Regions from separate parts of the Mycobacterium sp. NGS64 genome, predicted to be linked through region 1. Evidence: riboswitches for the same ligand, from Rfam matches in the RefSeq annotation. Region 1 holds a riboswitch; each other region holds the start of a gene.

Evidence for each region. A riboswitch is a leader RNA that binds a small molecule or an ion and turns the genes downstream of it on or off. The one in region 1 is predicted to bind cobalamin.
Region 2: linked by a shared signal. The riboswitch ahead of AC5Y4S_RS05285 (PPE family protein) and the one ahead of metE (5-methyltetrahydropteroyltriglutamate--homocysteine S-methyltransferase) in region 1 are both predicted to bind cobalamin.
Region 3: linked by a shared signal. The riboswitch ahead of AC5Y4S_RS05730 ((2Fe-2S)-binding protein) and the one ahead of metE (5-methyltetrahydropteroyltriglutamate--homocysteine S-methyltransferase) in region 1 are both predicted to bind cobalamin.

The regions. Positions count from the first base shown of each region.
Region 1 covers NZ_JCALCI010000002.1:670,815-681,417, reverse strand. Annotated here, with positions in the region: gene AC5Y4S_RS11535 (DUF3556 domain-containing protein) at 1-1,660, shown strand, start outside; gene metE (5-methyltetrahydropteroyltriglutamate--homocysteine S-methyltransferase) at 1,731-4,001, opposite strand; cobalamin riboswitch at 4,159-4,295, opposite strand; gene AC5Y4S_RS11525 (cytochrome P450) at 4,377-5,327, opposite strand; gene AC5Y4S_RS11520 (SDR family oxidoreductase) at 5,390-6,046, opposite strand; gene AC5Y4S_RS11515 (TetR/AcrR family transcriptional regulator) at 6,075-6,635, opposite strand; gene AC5Y4S_RS11510 (aldo/keto reductase) at 6,700-7,749, opposite strand; gene AC5Y4S_RS11505 (AraC family transcriptional regulator) at 7,927-8,901, shown strand; gene AC5Y4S_RS11500 (GMC family oxidoreductase) at 9,065-10,603, shown strand, end outside.
Region 2 covers NZ_JCALCI010000001.1:1,046,655-1,057,257, reverse strand. Annotated here, with positions in the region: gene nicT (Nickel transporter NicT) at 1-709, shown strand, start outside; gene AC5Y4S_RS05290 (adenosylcobinamide amidohydrolase) at 734-1,492, shown strand; gene AC5Y4S_RS05285 (PPE family protein) at 1,531-3,252, opposite strand; cobalamin riboswitch at 3,340-3,520, opposite strand; gene AC5Y4S_RS05280 (hydrogenase maturation nickel metallochaperone HypA) at 3,639-3,974, shown strand; gene hypB (hydrogenase nickel incorporation protein HypB) at 4,003-4,773, shown strand; gene AC5Y4S_RS05270 (NADH-quinone oxidoreductase subunit B family protein) at 5,086-6,141, shown strand; gene AC5Y4S_RS05265 (nickel-dependent hydrogenase large subunit) at 6,188-7,987, shown strand; gene AC5Y4S_RS05260 (NifU family protein) at 8,044-8,940, shown strand; gene AC5Y4S_RS05255 (DUF5947 family protein) at 8,937-9,584, shown strand; gene AC5Y4S_RS05250 (DUF6084 family protein) at 9,581-10,234, shown strand; gene AC5Y4S_RS05245 (hypothetical protein) at 10,231-10,603, shown strand, end outside.
Region 3 covers NZ_JCALCI010000001.1:1,142,869-1,153,471, reverse strand. Annotated here, with positions in the region: gene AC5Y4S_RS05760 (DMT family transporter) at 1-667, opposite strand, end outside; gene AC5Y4S_RS05755 (DUF349 domain-containing protein) at 1,190-2,521, shown strand; gene AC5Y4S_RS05750 (Rv2732c family membrane protein) at 2,518-3,120, opposite strand; gene miaB (tRNA (N6-isopentenyl adenosine(37)-C2)-methylthiotransferase MiaB) at 3,108-4,613, opposite strand; gene recX (recombination regulator RecX) at 4,668-5,186, opposite strand; gene recA (intein-containing recombinase RecA) at 5,152-7,284, opposite strand; cobalamin riboswitch at 7,451-7,582, shown strand; gene AC5Y4S_RS05730 ((2Fe-2S)-binding protein) at 7,622-8,293, shown strand; gene AC5Y4S_RS05725 (DUF3046 domain-containing protein) at 8,404-8,598, opposite strand; gene AC5Y4S_RS05720 (PE family protein) at 8,771-9,271, shown strand; gene AC5Y4S_RS05715 (glycosyltransferase) at 9,292-10,458, opposite strand; gene AC5Y4S_RS05710 (limonene-1,2-epoxide hydrolase) at 10,522-10,603, shown strand, end outside.

The DNA.
Region 1 (10,603 bases):
GGCCGAGGTGGGCTTCGGCACGCCGGTCGCGCTGCACCTGTTCTACGTGCTCAAGATCCTGCTCTACATCCTCTTCGGATGGCTGTTCGCCTCGGCCACCAAGGGACTCGGCGGGTTCACCAACGTCGCGCACTGGTGGTCCGAGCCGATCGTCTTCGAAAAGGTCGTGCTCTACACGATGCTGTTCGAGGTGGTCGGGCTGGGCTGCGGCTTCGGGCCGCTGAACAACCGGTTCTTCCCGCCCTTGGGCTCGATCCTGTACTGGATGCGGTTCGGCACCATCCGGCTGCCACCGTGGCCGGATCGCGTCCCGCTGACCCGCGGCACCACCCGCAAACCGGTGGACGTCTTCCTCTATGCGGCGCTGCTGGTGATGACGCTGTGGACTCTGTTCGTCGACGGGACCGGCCCGGTGCCGGAATTGGGCACCAGCGTCGGGCTGCTGCCGACCTGGCGCATCGTGGTGATCCTGCTGATCCTCGCGGCGGCGGGGCTGCGCGACAAGGTGATCTTCCTGGCCGCCCGCGGCGAGGTGTACGCGGCGATGACCGTGACCTTCCTCTTCGGCGGGGCCGACATGATCGTCGGGTCCAAGGTGGTGTTCCTGGTCATCTGGATGGGCGCGGCGACGTCGAAGCTCAACAAGCACTTCCCATTCGTGATCTCCACGATGATGTCCAACAACCCGCTGGTGCGGCCCCGCTGGCTGAAGCGGCAGTTCTTCGAGAAGTTCCCCGAGGACCTGCGGCCGGGGCGGCTGTCCCGGTTCCTGGCCCACGTGAGCACGGCGATCGAGATGTTGGTGCCGCTGCCGCTGTTCTTCTGCCACGGCGGCTGGCCGACGACCGTGGCGGCGTTCGTCATGGTCTGCTTCCATCTGGGGATCCTGTTGTCCATACCGATGGGCGTGCCGCTGGAGTGGAACGTCTTCATGATCTTCGGTGTGCTGTCGTTGTTCGTCGCGCACGCCCGGCTGGGGTTGGCGGACCTGAAGCATCCCGTGGTGGTGGCGATCCTGTTCGTCGTCATCGCGGGGATCGTGGTGCTGGGCAACCTGTTCCCGCGCAAGATCTCGTTCCTGCCGGGCATGCGCTACTACGCCGGCAACTGGGACACCACGCTGTGGTGCATGAAACCGTCGGCCAACGACAAGATCGGGCGGGGCATCGTGGCGATCGCCAGCATGCCGCAGGCCCAGCTGGAGCGGTTCTACGGCAGCCCGGAAGCCGCCCAGATCCCCATCTACATGGGGTACGCGTTCCGCGGGTTCAACACGCACGGCCGGGCCCTGTTCACGCTGGCGCACCGCGCCATGGCGGGCCAGAACGAGGACGACTACCTCATCACCGACGGCGAGCGGATCTGCAGCACCGCCATCGGCTGGAACTTCGGTGATGGCCACATGCACAACGAGCAGCTCATCACCGCCATGCAGCAGCGCTGCCACTTCGAGCCCGGTGAGGTGCGGGTCGTACTGCTCGACGCGCAGCCGATCCACAAGCAGACCCAGGCCTACCGGCTGGTGGACGCGGCCACCGGCGAGTTCGAGCGCGGCTTCGTGCGGGTCGCCGACATGGTGACCCGCCAGCCCTGGGCCGACGACGTGCCGGTCCAGGTGCTGTCGGAGCCGGCCGACGAGCCGGCCGAAAAGCCGGAATAGGTTCACGAGCGTAACCACACTGCGAGATTTCGGTCCAAAAATCGCAGTGTGGTTACGCTCGCGGCAAAGGCTAGGCGCCCGCCCGGACCTCCCGGGCCGCGGCGACCATGTTCCGCAGCGACGCGGTCACCTCGTCGGGGTTGCGGGTCTTCAGCCCGCAGTCCGGGTTGACCCAAAGCCGTTGCGGCGGCACCGCTCTCAGCGCCGCCCGCAGCGACTCGGCCATCTCGCCCTCGCTCGGCACCCGCGGTGAGTGGATGTCGTACACGCCCGGGCCCACGCTGTTGGCGAAGCCGACCGAGTTCAGGTCGTCCAGCACCTCCATGTGCGAGCGCGCCGCCTCCAGCGACGTGACGTCGGCGTCCAGGTCGGCGATGGCGCCGATCACCTCGCCGAACTCCGAGTAGCACAGGTGGGTGTGGATCTGCGTCGAGTCGGCCACGCCGGAAGTCGCCAGGCGGAAAGCCGCCACCGCCCACCGCAAGTAGTCCTCCTGCTGGGCGCGGCGCAGCGGTAGCAGCTCGCGCAGCGCCGGTTCGTCGACCTGGATCACCGCGATGCCCGCGTCCTGCAGGTCCACGGTCTCGTCGCGGATGGCCAGCGCCACCTGGTTGGCGGTGTCGGCCAGCGGCTGGTCGTCGCGCACGAACGACCAGGCCAAGATGGTGACCGGCCCCGTCAACATGCCCTTCACCGGCTTGTCGGTGAGGGACTGGGCGTAGCTGATCCACTCGACGGTCATCGGGTGGGTCCGCGCGACGTCGCCGTACAGGATCGGCGGCCGCACGCAGCGGCTGCCGTAGGACTGCACCCAGCCGTTCTGCGTCGCGAAGAAGCCCTCCAGCTGCTCGGCGAAGTACTGCACCATGTCGTTGCGCTCGGGCTCGCCGTGCACCAGCACGTCCAGGCCCAGTTGCTCCTGCAGCGCGATGACGTCGGCGATCTCCTTGCGCATCTTGGCGACGTACTCGGCCTCGTCGATCTCGCCGGCCCGAAAAGCTGCGCGCGCCTTGCGGATCGCCGACGTCTGCGGGTACGAGCCGATCGTCGTGGTCGGCAGCGGCGGCAGGTGCAGCCGCGCCTCCTGGCTGGCGCGGCGTTCGGCCGCGCCGCCGCGGTGCGTGCCCGACGCGACGATCTCGTCGATCCGGGCGCGGACCCCGTCGTTGTGCAGCCGCGGATCGCTGCGACGGGAGGCGACGGCGGCGTTGGACGCCGCGATCTCGTCCGCGACGGCGTCGCGCCCGTCACACAGGGCGCGCGCGAGAGTGACGACCTCACTTACCTTTTCGGCCCCGAACGCCAGCCAGCTGCGCAGGTTGTCGTCCAGCCCCGTTTCGGGCTCCAGCGAATACGGCACGTGCATGGTGGAGCACGACGTCGAAACCGCCACGCTGGCAGCCGAACCCAGCAGGGCCGTCAGCTTGGCCAGCGCCGACTCCAGGTCCGTGCGCCAGACGTTGCGTCCGTCGACGACGCCGGCCACCAGCAGCTTGCCGGACAGTTCCGGGATGCCCGCCACCGCGGTGCCGGCACCGGCGACCAGGTCGACGCCGATGGCTTCGACGGGCGTGCGGGCCAGCCCTGCCAGCGCCGCGCCGGGGTCGCCGAAGTAGGTGGCGACGTGGATCGCGGGCCGGTTGCTCGCCGAACCGAGCGCGGCGTAGACGGCCTCGGCCAACGCGGGCGCGTCGGGGGAGATGTCGGTCACCAGGGCCGGCTCGTCGAACTGCACCCACTGGGCGCCGTGCTCGGCGAGCAGCGAGAGCAGCTCGGAGTAGATCGGCAGCAGCTCCCGCAGCCGCTCGATCGGCGCGCCGCCGCCGTTGATGCCCTTGCTCAACAGCAGGAAGGTGATCGGACCGATGACCACCGGCCGAGCGGGAATACCTTGCGCAAAGGCCTCTTTCAGCTCCGAGAGCACCTTGTCGGGGTTGAGCGCGAACCGCGTCGCGGGCTCGATCTCGGGGACCAGGTAGTGGTAATTGGTGTCGAACCACTTCGTCATCTCCAGCGGCGCGATGTCGTCGTTGCCGCGGGCGAGGGCGAAATAGCGGTCCAGTTCGTCGGGGACTTCGCCGGCCCGCACCGGTAGCGCGCCGAGCATGACGGCCGTGTCGAGCATCTGGTCGTAGTAGGAGAAGGTGTTCACCGGCACCGAGTCCAGGCCCGCGGACGCGAGCTGGGACCACATGTCGCGGCGCAGGGAAGCGGCGACGGATTCCAAGTCCGATCGGCTGGTGCGTCCGGCCCAGTAGCCCTCGGTCGCGCGTTTGAGTTCGCGTTTCGGGCCGATGCGCGGGGAGCCGGTAACCGTTGCGGTGAAGGGTTGCGAGGTCACGATTTCGTCCTATCGATCGACGGGGCGCTCACCGCCGCGGACGCGCAGCCGATCCGATCACGGTGAACGCCTTCGGGTTACACCGCACCGGACACGGCCAAACGCCCAATCCACGAGGCGATGAGCCGCCGGACGCGGCGCGCCCGGCACCGCTGGCAGGTCTTCGGACTCGCAGGCGCGCACCGGGTGGTGCTCCTAGTGGCCGTCGCTTCCCAGTCGTGAGACCAGTGCGTGTGACGGCGGTCGTTCCTGCTCACCGCTGCGGGACAGTCCCGGACTCCCACCGGGTTCCCTCTCGCGAGGCGGGTCTAACGTTGCCTCGCTCGATGCCGACGCCGCGGTCACGGCGACGGCAGACCAGCTGCGCAGCGGAGTCTACCGCGTCGACCGGTCCGAGGACCTCGCCACCAGCGGCAGCTTCGGCAGCCACAAAGAGTTCTCGGTGTTCGGGAACCCAGCCACCGGCCAAAAACCGGGAGCCGGCCCAAGATCGCCGGCCCGGTCGAGCCACTCCTCGACCAGCACCCGCAACACCTGGCGGACGATGTGCCCGCCACGGCAACGCATCGACCCCGCACCCAGGCTCCAATGTCGGTGCGCCCTAACGCCGATCACCAGATCATCGGTGGACATGGCGTCGCTGCCGTCCCGCTGGACCGCGGCGATGCACAACATCACGACCACGCCGGGCGGCATGTCCACCCCGGCGACGGTCATCGGCTGGGTGGTGAAACGTTGGCAGCCCTGCACCATCGGCTCCAACCGCAGGATCTCTTCGACGAACTCGCGGATCAGATCGGGCTGACGTCGAAGCGCGTCGCACAATTCGGGGCCGCGCGCCAACGCCAACAGGTGCCAGCCGGCGTGTTTGAACAGGTTGCGGCACGCCTCGGCAAAGACGTGGCCGGACCGCCCGGCCAGGTGCTCGGCGGGCAGCAGCCGCAGGCGCGACACGACGTCGAAAAGGGCACCGGCCATCGGCGCGGTCACATCGGCCACCGCGTCACCGCCACCGGCGGCGGCGAAACGATCGATCAGCTCGGCGGCGATCGGACGGAACACCGCCGCGATCTCGTGCGCTGATTTCGGCGCGAACAGCCGGTCGTGCACCTCGAGATCGCTTTCGGGAAGAGCCCGGGCGCGATCCAACCGGGGATCGTCCAGGTTCGCCAACACCTGCTCCCGCCCGACGACGAACACCCAGCTAGCCCCCGGGTCTCGCAAAACGGGGCCGGCCTCTCGCGCCAGGCGCCAACCCAAGCCGCGGTCCGTGCTCAGGGCGGCTGCCGCCTCGGGAGGAAAGACCGGGCAGTCGCCAAGCTTCACGCGCCCTGTCCTTCCATCCCTATCAGCGAATCCGCCCCGGAAGCCTCCGTGCGCAGCGGAGTTTACTGGTCAGCGAGTGCTTCGGCGATGGGGACGCCGTCCCCCTCGGCGCCGTTGTTGAATTCGATGGTGCGGCCGATGGTGGAGTCGTCGTGCAGCGACGCGGCCACCGCGAGCGCGACGTCGGCCCGGGAGACCTCGCCTTTTCCCCTGCCGATGACGATGCGCCCCGTCGGCTGTTCCAGGGTGAGGTGGCCCGGCCCCAGCACCGTCCAGTCCAGGTCGCTGGCGCGCAGGTGCGCGTCCGCGGCGGCCTTGGCTTCCGCGTACGGGAAAAACGAATTCTCGCTCGGCACACCATGATCCGGGCCCGCGCCGAAGTAGGACACCATCACGAACCGCCTGACGCCGGCCCGCACGGCGGCATCGATCACCCGGATCGCGGCGTCGCGATCGACGGCGTAGGTGCGGGCCGGGTTGCCGCCGCCCGCGCCGGCGGAGAACACGACGGCGTCGTGACCCGCCAGCAGGCCGGCCAGCGCGTCGGTGTCGAGTTGCTCGATGTCGGCCACCACCGGGGCGGCGCCGGTCGCGGCGACGTCGTCGGAATGGTCGGGGTTTCGGAAGACCGAGGTCACCTCGTCCCCGCGCTCGGTCAGGATGGGGGCCAGCCGCAACGCGACTTTGCCGTGGCCGCCGAAGACGATGACTCGTGCCATGACCCGACGGTACCCGCGGGAACGCGGGCTATCTGGGACGCAGTCCCTCGATCGCGAGCTCCATTATTCGTTTCGCCTGTCGCCTGCCCGCTGCACCTTCGCCGACCCGCCATAGCGAACTCATGAGCAGCAGGACATCCGCGGGGTCGAGATCGGGTCGCAAGGATCCGTCCCGCGCGCAGGCATCGAGCAACTGGCCGACCGCGGCGACGACGGGTGCGTATGTCTCATTGATCGCGTCCTGGGCCGCCGCGCTGTGCAGGGCGTCGCCCAGGCCGTGTTTGACGCGGACATAGTCGGCGGCCTTGTAGAACCACATGCGATACGCGTCCAAGGGCGGATGGGCTCGCAATAGCCTGGGCACCGAATTCACCAGTCGCTGCACGTCGTGGCGGTATACGGCGAGGATCAAGGCTTCCCGGGTGGGGAAGTGGCGATACAGCGTCCCCGCCCCGACCCCCGCGCGCTTCGCGATCTCGTTGAGAGACGCCGTGCCCGACTGGGCGAAGGCGTCGTGCGCCACCTCGATGATGTGCTCTCGGTTGCGCAGGGCGTCGGAGCGAATCCGGGCGACACCGTCGTCTGCCACAGGCCGCCACCTCCTCGTTCTGGTCAAAACCCCTTTGCCGCAGCACGAGGATAAGGCGAGATGGCTAACTGGCCGTGGACAACTGGGGTATCCGCTCCGCCACCGCCTGCAGCAGGGTGTCGTCGGAGACGCCCTGGAAGTCGTAGCGCGGTCTGTAGGGGGCTTCCAGCCTGTGCGTTTCGGCTTCGCTGAGCTCGAGGTCAAGCGAGGCGATCGCCTCGTCGATCTGGCCGATGCTGCTGGCCCCGACGATGGGCGCGGTCACCACGGGTTTGGAGCGCAACCAGGCGAGCGCCACCTGGGCCCGGCTCACGCCGCGCCCCTGGGCGACGGCGCCGACCGCGTCGACGATGGCCTTGTCGGAGTCGTCACCGACACCGGCGTACAGCATGTCGGCAAATCCGTCGTTCGATGCTCGCGCAGTGACTTTGGCGTCCGCCCACGATCGCGCGAGCCTTCCGCGCGCCAACGGGCTCCAGACGATGGTGCCCACGCCCTCGTCGAGGCATAGCGGGATCATCTCGCGTTCCTCCTCGCGGGCCAGCAGGTTGTAGTGATCCTGCATCGAGACAAACCTCGTCCAGTTGTTCGCGCGCTGCAGGTGAAGGGCCTTGGAAAACTCCCATGCCGGCATCGACGACGCCCCCAGGTAGCGGACCTTGCCGGCCTTCACCAGGTCGTGCAACGCCTCGAGGGTTTCCTCTAGCGGGGTCGTGTGATCGTTGCGGTGAATCTGGTAAAGGTCGACGTAGTCGGTGCCGAGCCTGCGCAACGAATGGTCGATCTCGGTCATGATCACCTTGCGGCTCAGTCCCTTTCCGTTGGGCCCCGTACGCATCGGATGCCTCAGTTTGGTGGCGATGACCACGTCGTCGCGGTTGGCGTAGTCGCGCAGCGCGCGTCCGAGGATCTCTTCGCTGCTGCCCTGCGAGTAGATGTTGGCAGTGTCGAAGAAATTGATCCCGGCCTCGACCGCATGCTTGATCAGGGGCCGCGATTCGTCTTCGGGCAGCGACCACACGGGATGTCCGCGCTCCGGATCGCCGTAGGTCATGGCTCCGATCGCCAGGGGGGACACGTCCAATCCCGAGTTGCCGAGCTTGATGTATCGCAATGGTCTCTCCTTCGGGGCAACGTAGCGGAGAATTCTCCGGTACGATCGTGAAAGATATCGGAGAGTTCTCCGGTTAGCAAGAACGGAGGAAAATCGAACCCGCTGGACGTTGGTGACGTCTACTATGTGTGGCCCGACCAGGGCACCAGACGATTGGCACCTACCGAACGGGACTCGATGACCGTCATGGCGGACAACTGGTTTCGCACGCGATCGCCGGAGCAGGCTATCCACCTTTGCGAGTCGGCTTTTCACTCACACAAGCTCGCACTGCTCGGCCCGCCCGACGGCTTCGGCTTCAGCCAGCGCCTGATCCACGCCGGGCCGATCACGCTGGCCGATCTGAGCTACGACACCGATGTGTCGCTTCGCTTTTCGGAGGGTCGCGACAGTTACTACGTGCACGTCCCGATCGAGGGCCGGCTGGAGTCGCGATACCTGGGGCAACGGTGGGTTTCGACTCCCGCGACGGCCACGATCTACGGGCCCGAGGCCGAGATGAGCGTGACCCGTTGGCCCGGGGCGAGCCGACACCTAGGGGTCAAGATCGACCAACTCGTTGTCGATACCGCACTCGAAACGCTGTTGGGCCAGCCGGCAGGATCATCCGTTCCCTTCACCGTAACGCTGCCGCTGGCCAGCCATGCCGCGCGGAGCTGGGTGGCCCAGGCGCATTGGCTCAATCGGGAGCTCGCCCATTCGGACAGTCCGATGCGGCACCCGGCCGTGCTGGATCCGTTGGTGGAGAGCCTGGTGTACGGCCTGCTTCTGGTGGCCGACCATCCCCATCGCGAGGCCCTTTCATCGTCGGTCCGGCCTATCGCGCCGGCAGCTGTCCGCGAGGCGATGGACATCATCGAGAGCACGCCGCAATCCGCGCTGACGACATCGCGATTGGCGCTCGACTGCCACGTCAGCGTGCGCGCATTGCAGGAGGGTTTTCGTCGGCACGTCGGGATGTCACCCATGGCGTATCTGCGCGTAGTCAGGCTGCGTCGCGCGCACGGTGAACTGCGCTCCGCCCACCCTTCGGACACCGGTGTCTCCGCGATTGCGCATCGCTGGGGATTCGCGCACCTCGGCCGGTTCGCGGCCGCCTACAAGGCGATGTACGGAGAGTCGCCGCAGCAGACCCTGCGCGGGGCACGATAAGGCTGTCCGGGCAGCGCGGACCGATAGCCGAAAAACGCGCTGTGGGCCTTCGCAGGTCGCTGGAGCGACGCGGCCGACGTAACCATGGAGTATCCGTGGCCGGCCATCCGAGTCGCCAGCTCTACCTGGAAGCGAGAACCTGATGACATCAACCTCGGTCGAGATGGGGCGTTCCACAGCGGAATTCGCCGAACGCGTTCGCCGCAACCAGCGGCGGCTGGTCGCCGAATTGAAGCGGCAATACGACTTCATCGTGTGCGGATCGGGATCGAGCGGCTCGGTTGTGGCCCGGCGCCTCGCCGAAAATCCGAACGTGAGCGTGCTGGTGCTCGAGGCCGGCGGACCCGACGAAGGACCCGAGATCAGCGAACCGGGAATGTGGCTGGCAAACCTCGGCAGCGAGCGCGACTGGAACTTCACCACCGAGCGCAACTGCCACCTCAATGGACGAGCAATCCCGTACGCGATGGCCAAGGTCCTCGGCGGGGGCTCGAGCATCAACGTCATGGTGTGGGCGCGCGGTCACAAAAGCGACTGGGACTACTTCGCGGCCGAGGCCAAAGATCAACGGTGGAGCTACGATTCGGTACTCGCGATCTACCGGGCGATCGAGGACTGGCACGGGGCTCCTGATCCCCGGCATCGCGGCATCGGCGGACCCGTTTACGTCGAACCAGCCGCCGAACCGAGCCCGATCGCGCACGCCGGGCTCGAAGCCGGTAAATCGCTGGGCATTCCAGCCTTCGCAAGCCCAAACGGCAGCCTCATGGAGGCAGCCGGTGGCGCATCGATCGTCGACCTGCGCATCCGCAACGGACGCCGCGAATCGGTCTTTCGCTCTTACCTGTTCCCGCTGATGGACCGGCCCAACCTGACCGTCCTGACGGGCGCGTTGGTGACCCGCGTGACGTTCGAGGGGTCGCGGGCCACCGGAGTGGAATTCCTGCACGACGGTGAACTGCGGCGCGTCAGTGCGGGTTCCGAGGTCGTCCTGTCGCTCGGCGCGATTCACACCCCGAAGGTGCTCATGCAATCGGGTGTCGGCGATCAGACTCACCTGCAGTCACACGGCATCGGGGTCGTGCAGCATTTGCCCGGGGTCGGTCGAAACCTGCAGGACCACCCCGGTTTCTCGTGCGTCTGGGAATATCGCGAACCCCTGCCCTGGCGCAACAGCGGCGGCGAGGTGACTTTTTTCGGCAAGAGCGATCCGAGTCTGGATGCCCCGGATCTGCAGGCCTATCAGCTCGAGTTCCCGTTCTCCAGTGCGGAGAACGCGCGGGCGTTCGGTGTGCCCGAGGAGGGCTGGGCCATGTATGGCGCGGTGGTGCGGCCGAACAGCCGCGGGCACATCACCCTTACCGGGCCAAATCCCTGCGACCCCGTGAGAATCCACGACGGTCTCATGTCGCGCCCTGAGGACCTCAAGGCCGCGATCGCGTGCATCGAATTGTGCCGTGAAATCGGCAATGCGCCGGCCCTCCGTCCCTTCAGCAAGCGAGAAGTCATGCCGGGCAAGCTCGACAACGCCGACCTGGTGCGCTTCATCCGCAACGAGGTCACCACCTATCACCACCAGACGTGCACGGCGAAGATGGGCCACGACAAGATGTCGGTGGTCGACGGTTCGCTGAAAGTTTATGGGGTAGAAGGCCTTCGAATCGCGGACGGATCCATCATGCCGCGGGTCACCACGGGCAAC
Region 2 (10,603 bases), on a different contig from region 1:
GCTGCATCACTACACCGGCCTGATCGGCACCAGCGTCTCGGGCGTGTTCCTCTACCTGATCGCGATCCTCAACATCGTCGTGCTGGTGGGCATCCTGCGCGTGCTCGCGCGCCTGCGCCGCGGTCATTACGACGAATCCGAGCTCGAACGGCGACTACAGAACCGCGGGCTGATCAACCGGTTCGTCGGCCGCCTCACGCGATCGATCACCAAGTCCTGGCACCTCTATCCGGTGGGGCTGTTGTTCGGGTTGGGTTTCGACACCGCCACCGAGGTGGCGCTGCTGGTGCTGGCCGGCACCAGCGCGGCGGCCGGCCTGCCGTGGTACGCCATCCTGTGTCTGCCGGTGCTGTTCGCCGCGGGCATGTGCCTGTTGGACACCATCGACGGCTCGTTCATGAACTTCGCCTACGGCTGGGCCTTCGCCAGCCCGCTGCGCAAGATCTACTACAACATCACCATCACCGGGCTGTCGGTGGTGATCGCGTTACTGATCGGGACCGTCGAGCTGCTCGGCCTGTTCGCCGGCCAGCTGGGGTGGCACGGTCCCTTCTGGCGGTGGCTGGCCGGCCTGGACCTCAACGCCGTCGGCTTCGCCGTCGTGGGCATGTTCGTCCTCACGTGGGCGGTCGCGCTGCTGGTCTGGCGCTACGGGCGCATCGAGGAAAAGTGGACGTTCTCCTCGCCGGAGCCAGAGTCCGCGACTTAGCCGGCTGCAAACCAGGATGAGATCGTGCAGCCCAGGTTGACCGCGCGGGTGGAACAAAGTCGGTCGATCCCCGTGCTTCTCTGGCAATTCGCCGAGCCTCGACTGTGTATCTCGTCGGGCCCGCTCGGCGGCGGCATCGGCGCCCGGGACTGGGTGGTCAACGCAACGGTCCCTCTCGATTACAACCGGACCGACCCCGACCGCCACCTGACTGAGATCGGTACCGCGCTCAAGCTGGTCGGCGCCGGCTGCGGGCTACTCACCGCGGTCGACGTGACCCGGCACCACAGCGCCGACGACAGCGGCGTGCATGCCGCCGCGACGGTTGGGCTCTCCAGCCCGGCCTGGGCGGCCGCGCCCGACCGGCACTTCCGCCGCGAGATGCGGCCCGGCGTCCAAACGACCGCGTTCGCTGACTACCAGACTGTGGAGCAACGACCGCCGACCGACGGTGACGAGCACCGGGTGGGGACGATCAACATCGTGGTTGCGGTGCCGGTGCGGCTGTCTCATGCCGCCCTCGTCAACGCCGTAGCCACCGCAACGGAGGCGAAAGTGCAAGCGTTGTACGACGCCGGGGTGCCGGCCACCGGAACCGCCTCGGACGCGGTTGTTGTGCACTGCCCGACGGACGGGACCCCGGAGACGTACGGCGGGCCGCGCTCGGCGTTCGGCGCCCGCATCGCACGAGCGGTGCACGCGGCCGTGCTCGCCGGTGCCCGGTCCTGGATTTCAGGATCGCCCGAGCGGTGCTACGACCCGTGGACGCACAAACACGCGTAAGCGCCAACGGTGTCGAACCGCCGGCCGCTGGCTGCGTTTCACACGGTGCCATTTCCTCCATCGGATGGCTCTTCCTGCGTTGGTGAGTCGCCGCTCCACGTGCTCGGAATCATCGGCATGCGCGGGCTGCCGTCGAACGCACCGTCGGCCAGGATGGTCAGCCCTGCCGGTCCAGCGCCGGTTTTGGTGGCGATTCCGGCGAACCCCTGCGGCCCGGCGCCAGTTGCCGATGCCGCCGCCGCGTCAACCGGGTCTTCGCCCGGATCGATTGCGTCGTCCAAATCCATGTATTCGTAACCGCGCCCGAGCATCTGCGTCCTTGTGCGCCGGCGCCGCTGCGTTCTGTTCTTTTCTATGGGTGTCGCCGCGGTCGCGGGCGCGGCGACGTTGTCGAGTTGCGGCGCCTTCTTTCGGGCCTTGCCGGCCGCCGCCGCGCCGGCAACCGCGCTCAGGTCGCCCACCAGATAGGCGAAGCCTTCCATGCCCACACCGGTACCCGCCCCGGTCATCGTCGGTGGGGTGGCCGACGGCGGGGGCGCTGCGGGTGTAGCGGCCGGCGCGGTGGCCTCCACCGGAGCCGGCGTCGGAGAAGAGGCGGGGGTCGGGATGCTGGGCGACAGTGCAACGACCGGCGGCATGATGGACGGCGCGACGGGAGGTACCGGCGGCAGGGCGGCCAGTCCCGCCAAGCCGGCGAGGCCAATCGGCGCCACCGCGCCGGCGGCCACCGCCACTATGGGAGCGGTTATCAGGGGCACGAAAACCGTCAGGACCACGGCAGTCTGCTCGAGCAGCGTCTTGAGCAACGCGATGGTGTCGGTGATGATCGTGCCGACGGCTTCGACGGTGGTGAACAGGATGGTGAAACCGATCGTCGCGGGATCGCCGCTAGCGAGCGCCGCCGTCAGATCCAGTCCGATAAAGAAGAACGTTTCCGACAGATACGCGACATAGGAGCCGATATCCATCGGGTAGCCCAGGGCGAACGCGATGTTGGACGGGCTGAGGAAGATCAGTGGGTTACCCAGCAGGGGCAGGTAGGGATCAAACCCCGAAAACATCGCCGCGAAGAAGGGATTGTCGTACAGCGCGTTGCTCAGCGGTTCTAGGACGTTGTTCCAGTAGTCGACGAAACCAATTTTCGTCAGCCAGGCCATGACCTGGTTCTCCGTGTCGGGAGGCAACGGGAAGGCCTGGTAGAACGTTTCCACCAACGCATGAAGATTCACGATCTTCGGCGCCGCCGGCACCTGCGGGGACGAGGCCACGGCGGTGGTCGAGACCGCCTGGTAGACGCTCATCACGGTCGCGGCCTGGATCCACATCCGTGCATAGTCAGCTTCATTCAGTGCGATGGGGATGGTGTTGATGCCGAAGAAATTTGTCCCCAGCAACGCCGCGTGGGTGGCGTGGTTGGCGGCCAGCTCGGCCAGGGTGGGCATCGCAGCGAGGGCGGTGGTGTAGGCGGTGGCCGCAGCTTGATGTCGGACGGCCGTCGCCGCGCTGTCGGCGGCGGCTAGCGCGAGCCAGGCGATATGGGGGGCGTGGCTGGCCACATACGCCGCCGCGCTCGGGCCCTCCCATGCCCCGGCCTGCACCCCCGCCATCAGCGCGGTCAGCTCCTCGGCCGTCTCGGTGTACGCGATGCTCAACGAGGTCCACGACTCTGCCGCGGCCAGTAGCGGACGGGGCCCCGGCCCGCTGCTCAGCAGAGCCGAATGGACCTCTGGCGGTGAAGCCATCCAGATTGGGCCGGTCATCGGAGACGACCGAATTCGAAAGTGATGGTTCGACAACGAGGTTTCGGCGCCATGACAGGCCAGCTCTCTCGGGGTACTCCGCCCCGGGTAGCAGGACACGATGACGCGAGTCTCCTGGCTCTCGGATCGCTGCTCGCCTCGCCTTCCGACCGGTGGCCGTGGCTTCGTGAGGGTCGCTCCCCGATGACAGTGGCGGGACCGCGCCGGATTCGCACCGGCTTCCTGCGTCGTCATCGCCTTACGCGGAATATTGTCGCACCCCGACATCGTCCCGGGCCTGAACTTGCCAGAATCGGGCAAACCCAGACCAGACGATCCCCGATCAGCGCTGAGATCGAGTTGCGCTTGAGTTCAGGCGACCACCGGTTCGGGTGTAGAAAAGTGCCATGCACGAGCTGTCGCTGTGCGAGGCCATCGCCGGTCTGGTCAAGACCCACGCCGAGGGCCGGCACGTCGACGTGGTGCGGGTGCGGATCGGGGCCCTGCGCCAGGTGGTGCCGGAATCGCTGTCGTTCTGCTGGACACTGGTCCGGGATTCCGAGGACATGCCGGACGCCGAGCTGGAACTCGAGTGTGTCGGCGCCGAGGTGCGATGCCGTTCGTGTGGCCGCGAATCGGAGATCACCTCGGCCTGGTCGATCTGGTGCCCGCAGTGCGACAGCCCCGACGTCGAGGTGCTGCACGGCAACGAGTTCCTGGTGACGTCCTTGGACGTCTCGTGAAAAACGCTCCCCCCGAACGGATTTGACCATGGGCAGATTTCACCGGCACGACGACGGAACCGTGCACACCCACGATCACGACCATCCCGATCACGAGCACGGGGACCACAGTCAATACCAGACGGGCAAGCAGCGCATCGACGTGCTGGAGGCGATCTTCGCCGAGAACGACGTCCTCGCCGCGGCCAACCGGGCGGCGTTCGAGGGCCACGGGATCCGCACGCTGAACCTGATGAGCTCCCCGGGGTCGGGCAAGACCACCATCCTGCAGTCGACGCTGGACGAGCTCGCCGGCGAATTCGCGATCGGCGTCATCGAGGGCGACATCGCCACCGATCTGGACGCGGCCAAGCTCAGCGGGCGCGGGGCCCAGGTGTCACTGCTCAACACCAGCAATGGGTTTGGCGGGGAATGCCACCTCGACGCGCCGATGGTCAATCGCGCCCTGCCCGGCCTCGACCTCCCCCGCCTGGACCTGGTGATCATCGAGAACGTCGGCAACCTGGTCTGCCCGGCGGAGTTCGACGTCGGCGAGCACGCCAAGGCCATGGTGTACTCCGTCACCGAGGGCGAGGACAAGCCGCTGAAGTACCCGGTGATGTTCCGCTCGGTGGACGTGGTGCTGCTCAACAAGATTGACCTGGTGCCCTACCTGGATGTCGACGTCGACGCGTACATCTCGCACGTCCGCGAAGTCAACGCCACGGCCGAGATCCTGCCGGTCAGCGCGCGCACCGGCGCCGGCATGGGCGCCTGGTTCGGATGGCTGCGGCGATTCGCGACGAACTCCGAGGACTGAGGTCGGCCGTACTGCGATTGGCTCGCATGACGGACCTGCCAATCACTTGCAACACGATGAGGATTCTCCGGTGCTTCGTTAGGCTTGCTCATGGGTTGGCCGACCGCGCGGCCGACGGCGGAAATCCCTTGTCCCGCAACGTCAATGCGGGCAAACAGAGGCTAATAGCACATCTGTATATTTGCCGGCAACCGGTGGACCGTTGACAACCGACTGAGGCGGGAGTAGACCCAAAATCAGCGCTGCGCAAGTGGGCCGACGGTCGACTCCGGCGGCGCAGGAGCTTCCAGCCCGGCTCCGGAAAGCTGCAGCATGCCAACAGAAGCAGCAGTCAAAGCAGAACAAACATTGATCCATGTTCTATGGATTAACGCGGGCCTCAGTTGCGACGGCGATTCGGTGGCGTTGACTGCCGCCACCCAGCCCAGCGTCGAGGAAATAGCACTCGGTGCGCTTCCTGGCTTGCCTCAGGTTGCCGTGCACTGGCCCCTGATCGATTTCGAATGCGGCCCGAACGGCGGGGCCGACGACTTCCTCGAGTGGTTCTTCAAAGCCGATCGCGGCGAGCTCGAGCCCTTCGTGCTCGTCGTCGAGGGATCCATCCCGAACGAGAAGATCAAGGATGAGGGGTACTGGTGCGGGTTCGGCAATGACCCGGCCACCGGCCAGCCGATGACCACCAGCGAGTGGCTCGACCGGCTGGCGCCCAAGGCCACCGCGATCGTCGCGGTCGGGACGTGCGCCACCTACGGCGGCATCCACGCGATGGCCGGCAACCCGACCGGCGCGATGGGCGTGCCCGACTACCTCGGCTGGGACTGGAAGAGCAAGGCCGGCATCCCGATCGTCTGCGTTCCGGGCTGCCCGATCCAACCGGACAACCTGTCCGAGACGCTGACCTACCTGCTCTACATGGCGACCGGTCAGGCGCCGATGATCCCGCTCGACGACGCGCTGCGCCCGAAGTGGTTGTTCGGCAACACCGTGCACGAGGGGTGTGACCGCGCCGGCTACTACGAGCAGGGTGATTTCGCCTCCGAATACGGCTCACCGAAATGCATTGTGAAGCTTGGCTGTTGGGGCCCGGTTGTCAAATGCAACGTGCCCAAGCGCGGGTGGATCAACGGTGTGGGCGGCTGCCCGAACGTCGGCGGCATCTGCATCGGATGCACCATGCCCGGCTTCCCGGACAAGTTCATGCCGTTCATGGACGAGCCGCCCGGCGGCAAGCTGTCCAGCACCGCGGTCGGGTTGTACGGCAGCGTGATCCGCAGCCTGCGCGGCGTCACGGGCCGCACCGTCGACAAAGAGCCGAAGTGGCGCCACAACGGCGACCAACTCACCACCGGGGCCCGCCGCACCTGGTAGGTCGCGGCACGCTTCGTTCAATTTCGCATCACCCGGAGGGACTTCGATGACAACTATCGTCCCCGAGCCGACCACCGCCAAGCGGGAGCCCGGCCAGCTCGTCGACATGGCCTGGGATCCGATCACCCGGATCGTGGGCAGCCTCGGCATCTACACCAAGATCGACTTCGAGAACAAGGAGGTCGTCGAGTGCCACAGCACCTCGTCGATCTTCCGCGGCTACTCGATCTTCATGAAGGGCAAGGATCCTCGCGACGCCCACTTCATCACCAGCCGCATCTGCGGCATCTGCGGTGACAACCATGCCACCTGTTCCTGCTACACGCAGAACATGGCGTACGGGGTCAAGCCGCCGCACCTGGGCGAGTGGCTGATCAACCTCGGCGAGGCCGCCGAGTACATGTTCGACCACAACATCTTCCAGGAGAACCTGGTCGGAGTGGACTTCTGCGAGAAGATGGTCTCCGAGACCAACCCGAGCGTGCTCTCGCTGGCGGAGAAGACCGAGGCGCCGCACGCCGACGCGCACGGGTACCGCACGATCGCCGACATCATGCGCTCGCTCAACCCGTTCAGCGGAGAGTTCTACCGGGAGGCGCTCCAGGTGAGCCGCTGGACGCGAGAAATGTTCTGCCTCATGGAGGGCCGCCACGTCCACCCGTCCACGCTGTACCCCGGCGGCATCGGCACCGTCGCGACCGTTCAGCTGATGACGGACTACATGGCGCGGCTGATGCGCTACGTCGAGTTCATGAAGAAGGTCGTGCCGATGCACGACGACCTGTTCGACTTCTTCTACACCGCACTGCCCGGTTACGAGAAGGTCGGGCTGCGGCGCACGCTGCTCGGCTGCTGGGGCTCGTTCCAGGACCCCGAGGTGTGCAACTTCGCATACAAGGACATGGAGCGTTGGGGCAACGCGATGTTCGTCACCCCAGGCGTGGTGGTCGACGGCAAGCTGGTCACCCACTCGCTGGTCGACATCAACCTCGGCATCCGGATCCTTTTGGGCAGTTCGTATTACGACGACTGGACCGACCAGGAGATGTTCGTCAAGACGGACCCGCTGGGCAACGCGGTGGACCGACGCCACCCGTGGAACCAGCACACCAACCCCCACCCCCAGAAGCGGGACATGGAGGGCGGCAAGTACAGCTGGGTGATGTCCCCGCGCTGGTTCGACGGCACGGACCACCTGGCGCTGGACACCGGCGGCGGGCCGCTGGCCCGGCTGTGGGCGACGGCGCTCGCCGGCCTGGTCGACATCGGCTACGTCAAGGCGACCGGCAACAGCGTCAAGATCAACCTGCCCAAGACCGCGCTGAAGGGCCCCGTCGAGCTCGAGTGGAAGGTCCCCCAGTACGGCAGCAACACCATCGAACGCGACCGGGCCCGCACCTACTTCCAGGCCTACGCGGCGGCGTGCGCGCTGCACTTCGCCGAGAAGGCGCTGGAGGAGATCCGCGCGGGGCGCACCAAGACTTGGGAAAAGTTCGAGGTGCCCGACGAGGCCATCGGTTGCGGGTTCACCGAGGCGGTCCGCGGCGTGCTGAGCCACCACATGGTGATCCGGGACGGCAAGATCGCCAACTACCACCCGTACCCGCCCACCCCGTGGAACGCGAACCCGCGCGACAGCTACGGCACGCCGGGACCATACGAGGACGCGGTGCAGGGTCAGCCGATCTTCGAGGAGAACGGCCGGGACAACTTCAAGGGCATCGACGTCATGCGCACGGTGCGCAGCTTCGACCCGTGCCTGCCGTGCGGCGTGCACATGTACCTCGGAAAGGGCAAGACCCTGGAGAGACTGCACACGCCGACGCAATCGCCTGTAACGGAGTGACGATCGCAAGCGCGGCGAAGCCGGGCGCAGCGGGTCGTCACAACATTGGAGGACGCATGGCGGATCGCCCGGAGACGCCCGAGAACGACACGCAGTGGCGCGCAGCGGGCGATCGGATCCAGACACTCCTGGATTCCTGCGCGGCGAGCGGGGCGGCCGCGCACGAGCGCGCCCAGCAGTTGGTCCGCGAGGTGGTCGGCCTCTACGGGGCCGCCCTCGAACGGATCGTGCGAGCCGGCGACGCCGGTTTCGCCGAGCGGCTGGCCACCGACGACCTGGTGGCCAGCCTGCTGCTGGTCCACGGGCTGCACCCGCACGACGTGCGCCGGCGGGTGTCCGACGCGCTGGACCGGGTGCGGCCCTACCTCGGGTCGCACGGCGGCGATGTCGACCTGATCGAAATCGTCGGCGGTGACACCGTGCGGCTCGCTTTCAAAGGCAGCTGCAAGAGCTGCCCGTCGTCGGCGGTGACCCTGGAGCTGGCCGTCGAGGACGCAGTCCGGGCGGCCGCGCCGGAGGTCACCTCGATCGAGGTGGTGACGGCGGAGCCAGCGGCCAACGAGACCGTGATCCCGACGGAATCGCTGATGGCACACGTCCGTTCGAACGGCCACGGCCCGAACGGGGCCGGCACCTGGCATCCGCTGCCCGAATTGGCGGAATTGGAGCCCGGCGACGTCGCGGGATTCCGGGTTGCCGGCACCGCGCTGCTGGTGTGCCGGGTCGGCGACCTGCCACTGGCCTACCGCGACCACTGCCCGGTGTGTGACGACTCGTTGGCGGCCGCACGACTGAACGAGACCCTGCTGGGCTGCCCGCGCTGTGGCACGCAGTTCGACGTCGTGCATGCGGGCGCCGGCCCCGACGGAACTCACCTCGAGCCGCTTCCCTTGCTGCCCCGCGACGGGGTCCCCTCGGTGGCACTGCCGGAACCGATGGGAGCCGGCGCATGACGACCCCGTATGACGTTCTCGCCCGCATCCGAAGCGACCGGGCGGCCCCCGAGCCGGCCGCCGAGCGGTGCGAAATGTGCTCGGACATCATCCCCGATGAGCATCAGCACGTGGTGAACGTCGGCGCCCGGCAGCTGATGTGCGTCTGCCGCGCCTGCTATCTGCTGTTCACGGATACCGATGCCGAACTGCGCTACCGGTCGGTGCCCGACCGCTACCTGGCGTTTCCCGACTTCGCGCTGGACCGCCGCGCGTGGGAGGCGCTCCAGATCCCGGTCGGCGTCGCCTTCTTCTTCACCAACTCCGCCCTCGGGCGCACCGTCGCCTTCTATCCCGGCCCGGCCGGGGCGACCGAGTCCGAACTCGACCTGGAGGCCTGGAACGCGATCGGCGGCGCTGACCCGCGGGTGGCCCTGTTGACCGACGACGTCGAGGCGCTGCTGGTCCGGGTCCCGGAGGCCAGCACCGACGAATCCGAAAGTGCCGACCCGCAAAGCTATCTCGTGCCCATCGACGCCTGCTACGAGTTCGTCGGGCGGTTGCGCATGCTGTGGCGGGGGTTCGACGGCGGCCAGGAGGCCCGCGCGTTCATCGACGAGTTCTTTGCCCGGGTCGCCGCCCGGGCGGTGGAGACGCGGCCATGACGACAGAGCACATGGACGTGAACTTCGCCGTCCTCGACGTGGCACCCGAACCGTATGCGGTGACCCCGGTGCTGACCGCGCGGGTCAGCGTCGCCGCCAACGGGGACGACCCCGTGCACGCGATCGCCCTGCGCTGCCAGGTCCGGATCGAACCGCTGCGCCGGTCCTACTCGGAGGCGGAGGCGGCCGGGCTGCTCGACTTGTTCGGTCCCCGCGAACGCTGGGCCGCCACCCAGCGCACCTTCCTCTGGCAGCACGTCACCGCGATGGTGCCGGGGTTCGCCGGCAACACGACGGTCGCGCTCCCGCTGGACTGCACCTACGACTTCGAGGTCGCCGCCGCCAAGTACCTGCACGCGCTGCGCGACGGCGCGCTCCCGCTCCAGTTCCTTTTCAGCGGAACCATTTTCGTCAAGTCCGAACGCGGGTTCTCGGTCCAGCAGGTGTCGTGGGACTGCGAGTACCGCTACGGCATGCCGGTCTCGGTCTGGCGGGACCTGATCGCGCAGCACTATCCGAACACCGGCTGGGTCCGGCTGAGCCACGAAACCATCGCGGCGCTGGCGGCCTACAAGTCGGCGCAGGGGCTGCTCGACCTCGACCACGCGGTCACCTCGCTGCTGGACACCGAACGGGAGGCGGCCACATGACCTCCGATTGGGATCGGGCCCGCGCGGTCGCCGACGCGGTGTTGTACGAGGGCTACCTGCTCTACCCGTATCGCGGCACGTCGAGCAAGAACCAATCACGCTGGCAGTTCGGCGTTTTGGGCCCGCCCGGCGCCGCGGAAGCGGGCCTGGGCGAGGACGACACCCTGGCGGCGGAGTTCCTGGTCGACGGGTCGGCGGCGCTGACCCTGGTGGTCCGGTTCCTGCAGCTGCAGCACCGCGGCGCGGAGCGCGAATTCGCCCACGGCGCATTCGAACCGGTCGACGAGCTGAGGACCGCGGCCGGGTCGTGGCTCACCTGGGACGAGGCGGTCGAGTGCGAGCTGTCCTTCGGCCCTTTGGCGTTGGACG
Region 3 (10,603 bases), on a different contig from region 1:
CGCGGAAGGCGGACTGCTGAAAGACCATTCCGCACAGCGCGACCGCCAGCCAGGGGTAGAACTCGGGCGCGGTCAACACCGCACCCGCGCCCTCCTCGGCCACCTCGACGACGCCCTTGGTCAGCACGGCGAACAGCGCCAGCGAGGAACCCGCGACCACCGCGAGCAGCACCGCCGCGACCGGACGCCCCTTCCAGACCCGCGCCGCCAGCACGCACAGCACCAGCGTGGGACCCATCACCACGGCCACGATGAGCCACGTCTCTAGCGGCGCCCGCTGGTTGCCGGCCGTCGGGTCGCCGACGATGATCACCACCGCCAAGGCGGCCGCCAGCACCACCGCCCAGACCCACTCCCAGCGGGTCACCCGTTGGCTGGTCAGGCGCGCGTAGATCGGCAACGCGAACAGCAGCGCGGTCACCTGCAGCGATGTCACGAGGACCACCGACCCCCACGCCAGCGCACCGGCCTGCAGGCTGTAGTTGGCGATCGCGGCCAGCCCGCCCATCCACCACCGCTTGTCGCGCAACGACATGCGGAACAGCTCGAGGTGGCCGACTTCCTTGTCGGTGATCTCGTGCGCGGACCGCTGCCGGATCACGTCGCCGACCGCGGAGGCCAGCGCCGCGCACAAGGCGATCAGCGCGGCGATGTCAACTTTCGACATGGGGACCCCTCACCAGCGTTCCGCCCGAAAGCTGTTTGTACACGTGCCGTTACCTAACAATTCAACGACCACTGTAGTGGGGCGCGCCGGGGTCTCGACCCCAGCGAACCCCGGCGGTCCGTCGACGAACCGGGCCGCACCTGCGAAAAACCTCCGGGAAATCTTGCGATTCGGGCATCGCGATCACCCCTTCGGACGCCACGGCGAGAAAACGACCACCGGCCTGTGCCACCGTACCGGGCCGGGCAACGCCGCCAAATGGTCGGAGCGACGGTGGAATCGAACCGTTATCCCCGGTGCGCCGGGTCCCCGCCCAGGGCGGTGTGTGGGCCCGGCCCGGCGTTTGCGACGCTAGCCGACGCACGGCGAAGGCCGGGCGCGCCAAATCAGTAGGCGCGCTTCGCCCGCCAAGCTGCTTGAATACTGTTGGAAACGGTCAAAGAGCGTTAAGGGAGCCGCCACGCGCGGCAGGCGCGCGGAACACCACCGCGCGAAAGTTGCAGAAGGGTTGGTGACGAGCGCATGACGTCCGACGAGCCCGGCAGCAACGCCTCCCCCAAGCCAGTGCCGCGCCCGGGCCCGCGCCCCGGACCCCGGCCCGTGAGCCCGGGACCGCGACCTGTCCCAGTGGTCGCCCACCCGTCCAGCGATCCGCACCGGTTCGGCCGCGTCGACGACGACGGCACCGTCTGGCTGATCAGCTCGGCGGGCGAGCGCATCGTCGGTTCCTGGCAGGCCGGCGACCGCGAGGCCGCCTTCGCCCACTTCGGCCGGCGCTTCGACGACCTGAGCACCGAGGTCACGCTGATGGAGGAGCGGCTGGCGTCGGGCACCGGGGACGCCCGCAAGATCAGGGCGCACGCGTCGGCGCTGACCGAGACGTTGCCGACCGCGAGCGTTCTGGGGGACGTCGACGGGCTCGCGGCCCGGTTGGCCGGCCTGGTCGAGCGCGCCGACGCGGCCATCGCCGAGGGCCGCTCCAAGCGCGAGGAGCACCGGGCCGCCCAGACCGCCCGCAAGGAGGCCCTGGCCGCCGAGGCCGAAGACCTGGCCGCCAACGCGACACAGTGGAAGGCCGCCGGCGACCGGTTGCGCGCCATCCTCGACGAGTGGAAGACGATCAGCGGCCTGGACCGCAAGGTCGACGACGCGCTGTGGAAGCGCTATTCGGCCGCGCGGGACACCTTCAACCGGCGGCGCGGATCCCATTTCGCCGAGCTGGACCGGGAGCGGTCGGGGGTCCGGCAGTCAAAGGAACGGCTCTGCGAGCGCGCCGAGGAACTGTCCGATTCGACGGACTGGACCGCCACCAGCGCCGAATTCCGCAAGCTGCTCACCGAATGGAAGGCGGCCGGGCGGGCGACCAGGGAGGTCGACGACGCCCTGTGGAAGCGCTTCAAGGCGGCCCAGGATTGCTTCTTCACCGCCCGCAACGCGGCCGCGGCGGAAAAGGACGCCGAGTTTCGCGCCAACGCCACCGCGAAGGAGGCGCTGCTGGCCGAGGCGGAAAAGATCGACACCAGCAACCTCGACGCGGCGCGGGCGGCGTTGCGGTCCATCGCCGACAAGTGGGATGCCATCGGGAAGGTGCCGCGGGAACGCTCCGCCGAGCTGGAGCGCCGCCTGCGCGCGGTCGAGAAGAAGGTGCGGGACGCCGGCGACGCCGACTGGTCCGACCCGCAGGCGCAGGCCCGCGCCGAGCAATTCCGCACCCGCGCCGAGCAGTACGAACAGCAGGCGCAGAAGGCCGCGGCGGCCGGCCGGACCAAGGAGGCCGACGAGGCCAGGGCCAATGCCGAACAGTGGCGGCAGTGGGCCGACGCGGCCGCCGCGGCGCTGACGCGGCGGTCCTAGCCTTTCGGCGGGGCCTCGGGGTCATCTGGTTTGTCGAGGGTGTCCAGCAGGGTCATCGACTGCCGCGCTGCGGCGACCCGGCGCCGCTCCTCCTCGGCGGCCAGGTGCACGACGGTGCGCGCCCAGACCAGGCGGGCCCAGTGAAACGTCAGCACCATCACGGTGATCCACGCGACGATCAGCCCCACGCCCGGCCCGGGATGCCCGGCGGCCACGGTCTGGCGCGACCAGATCGCCAACAGCCCCGCGCCGCACGCGATCGCCGAGCCCGCCAGCGCCACCCAGGCCAGCGCCCAGCGCCGTGTCATCAGCGCCAGCATCGAAAAGCCCACGCCGAACACCAGCGCCAGCCACGCGAACACGCGCGAGGGGAGGGACACCGCGGCGGCGCCGGCGCCATGGCTGGAGAACAGCACGTCCCAGCCGCGCACGTGCCCGGTGTGCGGCAGGATGAACGACGCCAGCAGCACGAACACCAGGATCGCGACCACCAAAGCCCTTGGGCCGGGCTCGATCTCGCCGGCAACGCGGCGTTCGGCCGCCTCGATCTCTGCCCGCAGCGCGTCGATGTCGGTGTGTTCTTTCTTCATCGGGCACATCCCAGGGTTTCGAGCGGATCGGTGGCCGGCCCGACAGCCGGCATGCCTAGGCCGATCGTGCGCGGGCGCCGCCCGGCGGCGTGGGCGTCGCCGGCCCGGGTGCGGCGGTGGCGCAGGATGCCGGCGTCGGCGATCAGGTGGTGCGGCGCGGCCCCGGTGACCTCCGCGGTGACGATGTCGCCGGGCCGGACCTGATCGTTCGACGCATCGGAGCAGGCAAAGTGCACCAGTCGGCCGTCGCGCGCGCGTCCGGTCATGCGTGCCGTGCGGGCGTCCTTGCGCCCTTCGCCGGTGGCGACCAGCAATTCGACGGTCTGGCCGACCAGCGCGCGGTTGCCCTCCAGCGAGATCTGCTCCTGTAGCTCGACCAACCGCTCGTAGCGTTCCTGCACAACGGCTTTCGGTAGCTGGCCGTCGAAGTCGGCGGCGGGGGTGCCGGGGCGTTTGGAGTACTGGAAGGTGAACGCCGCCGCGAAGCGGGCCTGCCGAACGACATCGAGGGTGGCGGCGAAATCCTCTTCGGTCTCGCCGGGAAATCCGACGATCAGGTCCGTGGTGATCGCCGCGTGCGGCATCGCCGCCCTCACGCGGTCGATGACGCCCAGGTAGCGCTCGGCGCGGTAGGAGCGGCGCATCGCGCGCAGCACCCGGTCGGACCCGGACTGCAGCGGCATGTGCAGCGCCGGGCAGACATTGGGTGTCTGCGCCATCGCCTCGATGACGTCGTCGGTGAACTCGGCCGGGTGCGGCGAGGTGAAGCGCACACGTTCCAGCCCGTCGATGCGCCCGCACGCCCGCAGCAACTCGGCGAAGGCGCCGCGATCGCGGGGCTGCGCGGGGTCGGCGAAGGACACTCCGTAGGCGTTGACATTCTGGCCCAGCAGGGTGATTTCGAGGACGCCGTCGTCGACCAGCGATTGGACCTCGGCGAGGATGTCTGCCGGGCTGCGGTCGACCTCCTTGCCGCGCAGCGACGGCACGATGCAGAACGTGCAGGTGTTGTTGCACCCGACGGAGATGGAAACCCAAGCGGCATAGGCGGATTCGCGGGCGCTCGGCAACGACGACGGGAACTGCTGCAGCGCCTCGGCGATCTCCACCTGCGCGACCCTGTTGTGCCTCGCGCGGTCGAGCAGCGTCGGCAGCGATCCGATGTTGTGCGTGCCGAACACCACGTCGACCCACGGCGCCTTGCGCAGCAGCGCGTCGCGGTCCTTTTGGGCCAGGCAGCCCCCGACGGCGATCTGCATGTCGGGGTTGCCGCGCTTGCGCGGGGCCAGGTGGCTGAGGTTGCCGTACAGCTTGTTGTCGGCGTTCTCCCGCACGGCGCAGGTGTTGAAGACCACCACGTCGGCGTCGGCCCCGTCGTCCGCGCGCCGGTAGCCGGCCGCCTCCAGCAGGCCGGCCAGCCGCTCCGAGTCGTGGACGTTCATCTGGCAGCCGTAGGTGCGCACCTGGTAGGTACGCGCTCCCGAAACATCTCGGGCCACCATCGAAGTCACGGGGCCATGGTACGGCGACCTGGGTCGGCCGAATGAACCCGCAGCTTAGACCCGGCGGCGCTCGCGTTCGGCGGCCAGCTCGGCGAGCACCACCTCGCACGCCAGGTTCTGGCCGTAGCCGCGGCGCGCCAACATCCCCACCAGCCGGCGGGTCACCCGCGCCTCGTCGGTCAGCGTCTCGCGGCGCAGCTTGGCCCGCACCAGCTCTTCGGCCCGGTCCCGCTCGGCGGCGGCGTCGATCCCGGCCAGCGCGGCGCCGATCAGCTCTTTGCCGACGCCCTTGGTCCGTAGCTCGGCGGCCAACGCGCGTCGGCTCTTTCCCGCCTTGGCCCGCCGGGACTCGACCCACTGTTCGGCGAACTCGGCGTCGTTCACCAGGCCGACGGCGGCCAGCCGGTCGAGCACCCGCTCGGCGACGTCGTCGGGGTACCCGCGTTTGGACAGCTGACCGGACAGCTCGGCCCGGGTGCGCGATCTCGCGGTGAGCAGGCGCAGGCACAGCGCCCGCGCCTGCTCCTCGCGGGAGGGCTCAGAAGTCGACGGGGGCGGGGAGGACGTCTTCATCGGTCACCACGGCGCCAATGCCGAGCTTTTCCTTGATCTTCTTCTCGATCTCGTTGGCGATGTCGGCGTTTTCCATCAGGAAGGTGCGCACGTTCTCCTTGCCCTGGCCGAGTTGTTCGCCCTCGTAGGTGAACCACGAACCGGACTTGCGGATGAAGCCCTGGTCCACCCCCATGTCGATCAGCGAGCCCTCGCGGCTGATGCCGCGGCCGTAGAGGATGTCGAACTCGGCCTGCTTGAACGGCGGCGACACCTTGTTCTTGACGACCTTGACCCGGGTGCGGTTGCCGACCGCGTTGGTGCCGTCCTTGAGCGTCTCGATCCGGCGCACGTCCATGCGCACCGACGCGTAGAACTTCAAAGCCTTTCCGCCCGTTGTCGTTTCGGGCGAGTTATGCACCATCACTCCGTCAACGAAGTAATTGTGATTGCCCTCGACCTCGATATCGAACCGATTCATCGACCGGGTGTGCGGTTTGACATGCACATCGAGAACGCGGGCCGGTACCAACTGCTGCGTGGGTTCGGCGAACTGTGGCGTCACCGTCCCCTGACCGCGGAAGCGCGGCAACAGCTTGTACTCCATGGACGGCGCCATGTACGGCGCCACCAGCTTCTGAAACTTCGCGGTTGCCGCGGTGGAGAACACCAGCACCGCCTTACCGGCTGAACCAGCCTGACGCAGACGCACATCCAAGCCGTACGTATCACACAGGTACTCACGCAACCGCGCACGGGTGCCTTCGCTCATGGCTTCGACGCAAATCTCGATGCGCCCGCTGCCACCTGCCGTACGCTCCTGCAATCCCTTGGAACGCAAGGTGAATGAGCCGTCATCCATGTACCAAATAGCCAGAGCCAGGGGCGTGAGCACCTTGAGATACTCCTCGGACAAGAACTTCTTGCCGTCCCCGAGATAGACCGCGCGCTGTAATTCAGCGAGCTCCGGCAGTGGGGTGAAGTCGACAAAGCTCGCGCCCTTTGCGTTCTCTCGCACCGAATGCCGAATGTTGCCCATTAATGCGGTCTTCCACTGCAGGTACTCCAACTGCTTGGCGCCGTGTCCCAGACGGAAACGGACCCCATTGCGATCGCGTCGGTTGGATGAGAGGTTCCCGTCACCCATCAGCGATCCCAATACCACCTGGAACTGCTGATCGCTGAGCAGATGGGGTTCGGTGGCCAGCACCCGGTCGCCTGCGATGAGGTCACCGGCTTCTGTCCAGCCGCCCGGTGTGCGAATGAGGTGGTTGGGCGTCGCGGCGAATTGCGACTTGCCGTTACCGCTGGACTTCTCGACGGTGAACTGGAGGAACTGTTCCGCCGGCCCGTTGTTGAACCAGCTCACAACCTTGCGAGGCACAACCTGGTCCGTCTTCGGGTCGTAGGACAGCACCTCGACGTCCATCTTGCTGTTGACTATCTTGCCGATCTTTTCGGTGGTGCCATCTGCAAGAGTCACTCGGGTCGAATAGTTCATGCACCCAAACATCACGCCGATCTTCTCCCGGAGCTGGTTGATGAAGATCGCCGTGGTTCCCGAGTTGTTGAGCGCGCCGGTCATCTTGCGCAGCGCCTGACTCATCAGCCGGGCCTGCAGCCCGACGTGGCTGTCGCCCATCTCGCCCTCGAGCTCCGCGCGCGGCACCAGGGCCGCCACCGAGTCGATGACCAGGATGTCCAGGGCGCCGGAACGGATCAGCATGTCGGCGATCTCGAGCGCCTGCTCACCGGTGTCCGGCTGGCTGACCAGCAGCGAGTCGGTGTCGACGCCGAGCTTCTTGGCGTAATCCGGGTCCAGGGCGTGCTCGGCGTCGATGAACGCCGCGACGCCGCCGGCGGCCTGGGCGTTGGCCACCGCGTGCAGCGCGACGGTGGTCTTACCCGAGGATTCCGGGCCGTAGATCTCCACGACCCGGCCGCGTGGCAGGCCGCCGATGCCCAATGCCACGTCCAGTGCGATGGATCCGGTCGGGATGACCGAGATCGGCTGGCGCATCTCGTCGCCGAGACGCATCACCGAGCCTTTGCCGTAGCTCTTCTCGATCTGGGCCATCGCCAGCTCGAGGGCCTTCTCGCGGTCGGGGGCTTGCGTCATGATGCCTCTTCCTATCGTCGTTGGGTTCTTCTGACCGGTATCGGTCGGTTGGCGGTGACCCTAGGCGCGGGGTCCGACAAGTCCCCGAACGCTCACCACAGTAGCCGAACACCTGTTCGATTCAAGGTGACACGCCGGGCGTCCGATGGCGTGTGGCAACATTTGCTACCGACAAGGCGCTGACGGGGCTGACAACCTGAGGAAACCGGTGCGAATCCGGTGCGGTCCCGCCACTGTGATCGGGGACGGACACGTCCCGACCCGAGAGCCAGATACTCACCGTCAGCGCTTCCTCACGAGAACTGGGGCGGATTTCCCCAGAGAGGGTTGGTTGCGCATGGACATTTCTGCCGAGCTGGCCGAAATATCTTCCTACAAAAGGTTTTTCACGTTCACGGTGGGCGGCGACGCGGCCGGGTGGCATCCGGTCGGGCAGTCATACGCCGACGGGTTCGCCGACCTGATCGAGGCGACCGCGCAGCGCTATCACACGTCGGACCTGCGGATCGCCGCCTCGCTGGTTCACCTCGGCCACGCCACGCGGTTGTGGTCGCCGGTGCTGGCGTGTGCGCTGGGCCACGGCGTGATCCCCGATCTCAAATGCCTGCAGCGCGCCGACGACGGGGCGCAGCTGCGCATGCCCGAGCCCGTCGGGCAGGCCGTCGACCGCCCGTCGGCGAAGTTGCTGTACCGCCTCGTCGTCCGGGGACACATGAAACCGTTCGCCGCCGGCCTGCGGGTCAAGCTGGCGCCCGCCCTGCTGGCGGGCAACATCGCGTCCGCGCTGGTCGGAGCGTCCCGGGCGCTGCTCGTTGCGCGTCCCGACCTGCGGCCCGCGATCGTCGAGATGACCGAGTCGCTGCTGGACACTGGCATGCTGGCCGGGTCCGGCGTGATCACCGGCTCGCATCTGGGCTTCCGGCGTCGCAGCTGTTGCCTGTTCTATCGCGTGCCCGGGCGATCGGTCTGCGGCGACTGCGTGTTTCGGCGGGAGCGCCCGGGCCGCTGAGTGTGCAGCCAAGGTTTTGCGTGTGTATCCAGGGCGGTAAACAGGCCCGGATCGCGCCGCCAGCACATACTCAAAGCCGCCAGCTCACACTCAACGCCGCCAAAGCAAACTCACCACTGATCGCGCGGCACGTCGAAATCGGCGCACAGGGCGCGCCAGACGTCGCGGGGGTCGACCCCGTCCTCGATCGCCTGGGCGGCGGTGCGGCCGCCGAACCCGCTCAGCACGTGATCCACCAGCACCGACGCGCCGTAGGTGGATCCGAACCGCAACACAACCCGCTCGTTGAACTCCGTCAGCCGCACGCTCGCCAACATACCGAGCCGGTCTTGCCGGCCAACGAACCTGGTGATCGCGCCCGCAAAACCGGCTGGGGCCAGCTGCCTGAATCCTTGTGCGCGCGGGCATTTCAGCGATTACTATCGCCCCGTCACCGATGGCGGCGACATTCTCGAAAGTGGCTGAATGGGAGGTCAGGTGTCGTTTGTCACCGTGGAGCCGGAGGCCCTGATGGCTGCGGCTTCGGATTTGGCCAATATCGGTTCGACGATCAAGTCGGCGACTACCGCGTCGGCAGGGCCAACCACGCAGATAACGGTCGCAGCCGAAGACGAAGTGTCGGCTGCAGTCGCGTCGCTGTTTTCCAGCCAAGCCCAAGAGTTTCAAACGCTGATCGGGCAGGCCGGGCGATTTCACGACCAGTTTGCCCAGGCGTTGAGCACGGGTGCCGGGGGATACACCGCCACAGAGGCGGCCAACTCTGCCTCCGTTATATCCAAGGTAGAAACGAAAATATCCGGACTAGAGGCGAAGCTAGCCCAGGAACGCGAGCAGGTGAAGCAAGAATGGGGGCAAACTGAGGAACGGATCAGTTGGCTGCGGAGGGAGCTTCGTCAGGAGATTGAGAAGAGCGGGGAACTGCGAGAAAGGCTGGCAAAGCTTGGACAACCACTACTGATCTTTGGTCGCCTGGCGTGAGCGGTTTGCAAGACGCTGAGCTACCCCGCTAAAGCCAGCGCTTCGCGGCACACCCGCACCGGGTCGGCGACGTCGGCAATGCCGGCGGCGGCCTGGCGCGCGGCGTTGCGGTAGCCGGGCGACGACAGCACCTCGCCCACGGCGGCCACCAGCGCGTCGGCGGTCAGCGGCCGGATCAGCCGTCCGCTCCCGTGGCGCACCACCCGGTTGGCCATCTCCCACTGGTCCCCGCCGCCGGGGACCACGACCAGCGGCACGCCGGCCAGCAGCGTTTTGCTCACGATCCCGTGGCCGCCGCCGCAGACCATCAGGTCGGCGTGCGCCAGCAGCTCGGACTGGCGCCCCAGCCCGGCCACCGCGTACGGCGGCAGCGTCAGCTCGGCCCCACCCAGCCGCGAGACCACCAGGCGCGAGCCCGCCGGCAGCGTCTCCCCGGGTATCAGGCACTGCAGCGCGGCCTCGGCCAGGCCCGACGTCCCGGTCGACGCGGTCGACGGCGCGACCACCACCACCGGCCCGGGGCCGGGCGGCACCTCGAGCACTCGATCGGTGGGCTCGAAGTGCAACGGCCCGACGACGACGGCCTCCTGCGGCCAGTCCGGGCGCGGCACCTCGAGGGCCGGCAGCGTGGCGATCAGGCGGCGCAGCGGCCCGGGGTCGACGGCGGGCAGCCCGATCTCGAGCCGGGCGGCCGCGCGCTGCTTGATGCCGGCGCGCCAGGATCGCCCCGTCAGCGCCCGCATGCTGGCGTCGCGCAGCCGGCCGCGGAAGCCGGTGCCCGGCGCCAGCCCGCTGCCGATCGGCGGCAGCCCCTTCGACGGCAGGTACAGCGGATGCGGGTTGAGCTCGATCCACGGGATCCCCAGCAGCTCGGCGGCCATCCCGCCGCCCGCGGTGATGACGTCCGAGACCACCAGGTCGGGCGCCAGGTCGCGCAGCGCCGGGACGTTGAGCACCGCCATCCGCGCGGCGCGGCGATGGATCCGGGCCCCGGCGTCGATGTCCTCGTCGGTGGCGGCCAGCCCGTCCAACTCGGCGGCGTCGATGCCGGCCGCGCGGGCGGCGCCTGTCCATTCCGCGCCGGTGAACAGGGTGGGCCGATCGCCCGCCTCGACGAAGCGCTGGCACAGCGCGATCGCGGGGAACGAGTGCCCGGGATCCGGCCCGGCGACCACGGCGACGCGCATCGACCCCACCCTGCCACAGCGCCGCGCCGCCACGCACAACCCCGGTCGAATAGGCTGGCGGCCATGACCGAGCTGACTGACACAGGCGTCGCGAACACCCGCACGGTCGAGGGTTTCCTGAACGCGCTTCAAGATTCGGACCTCG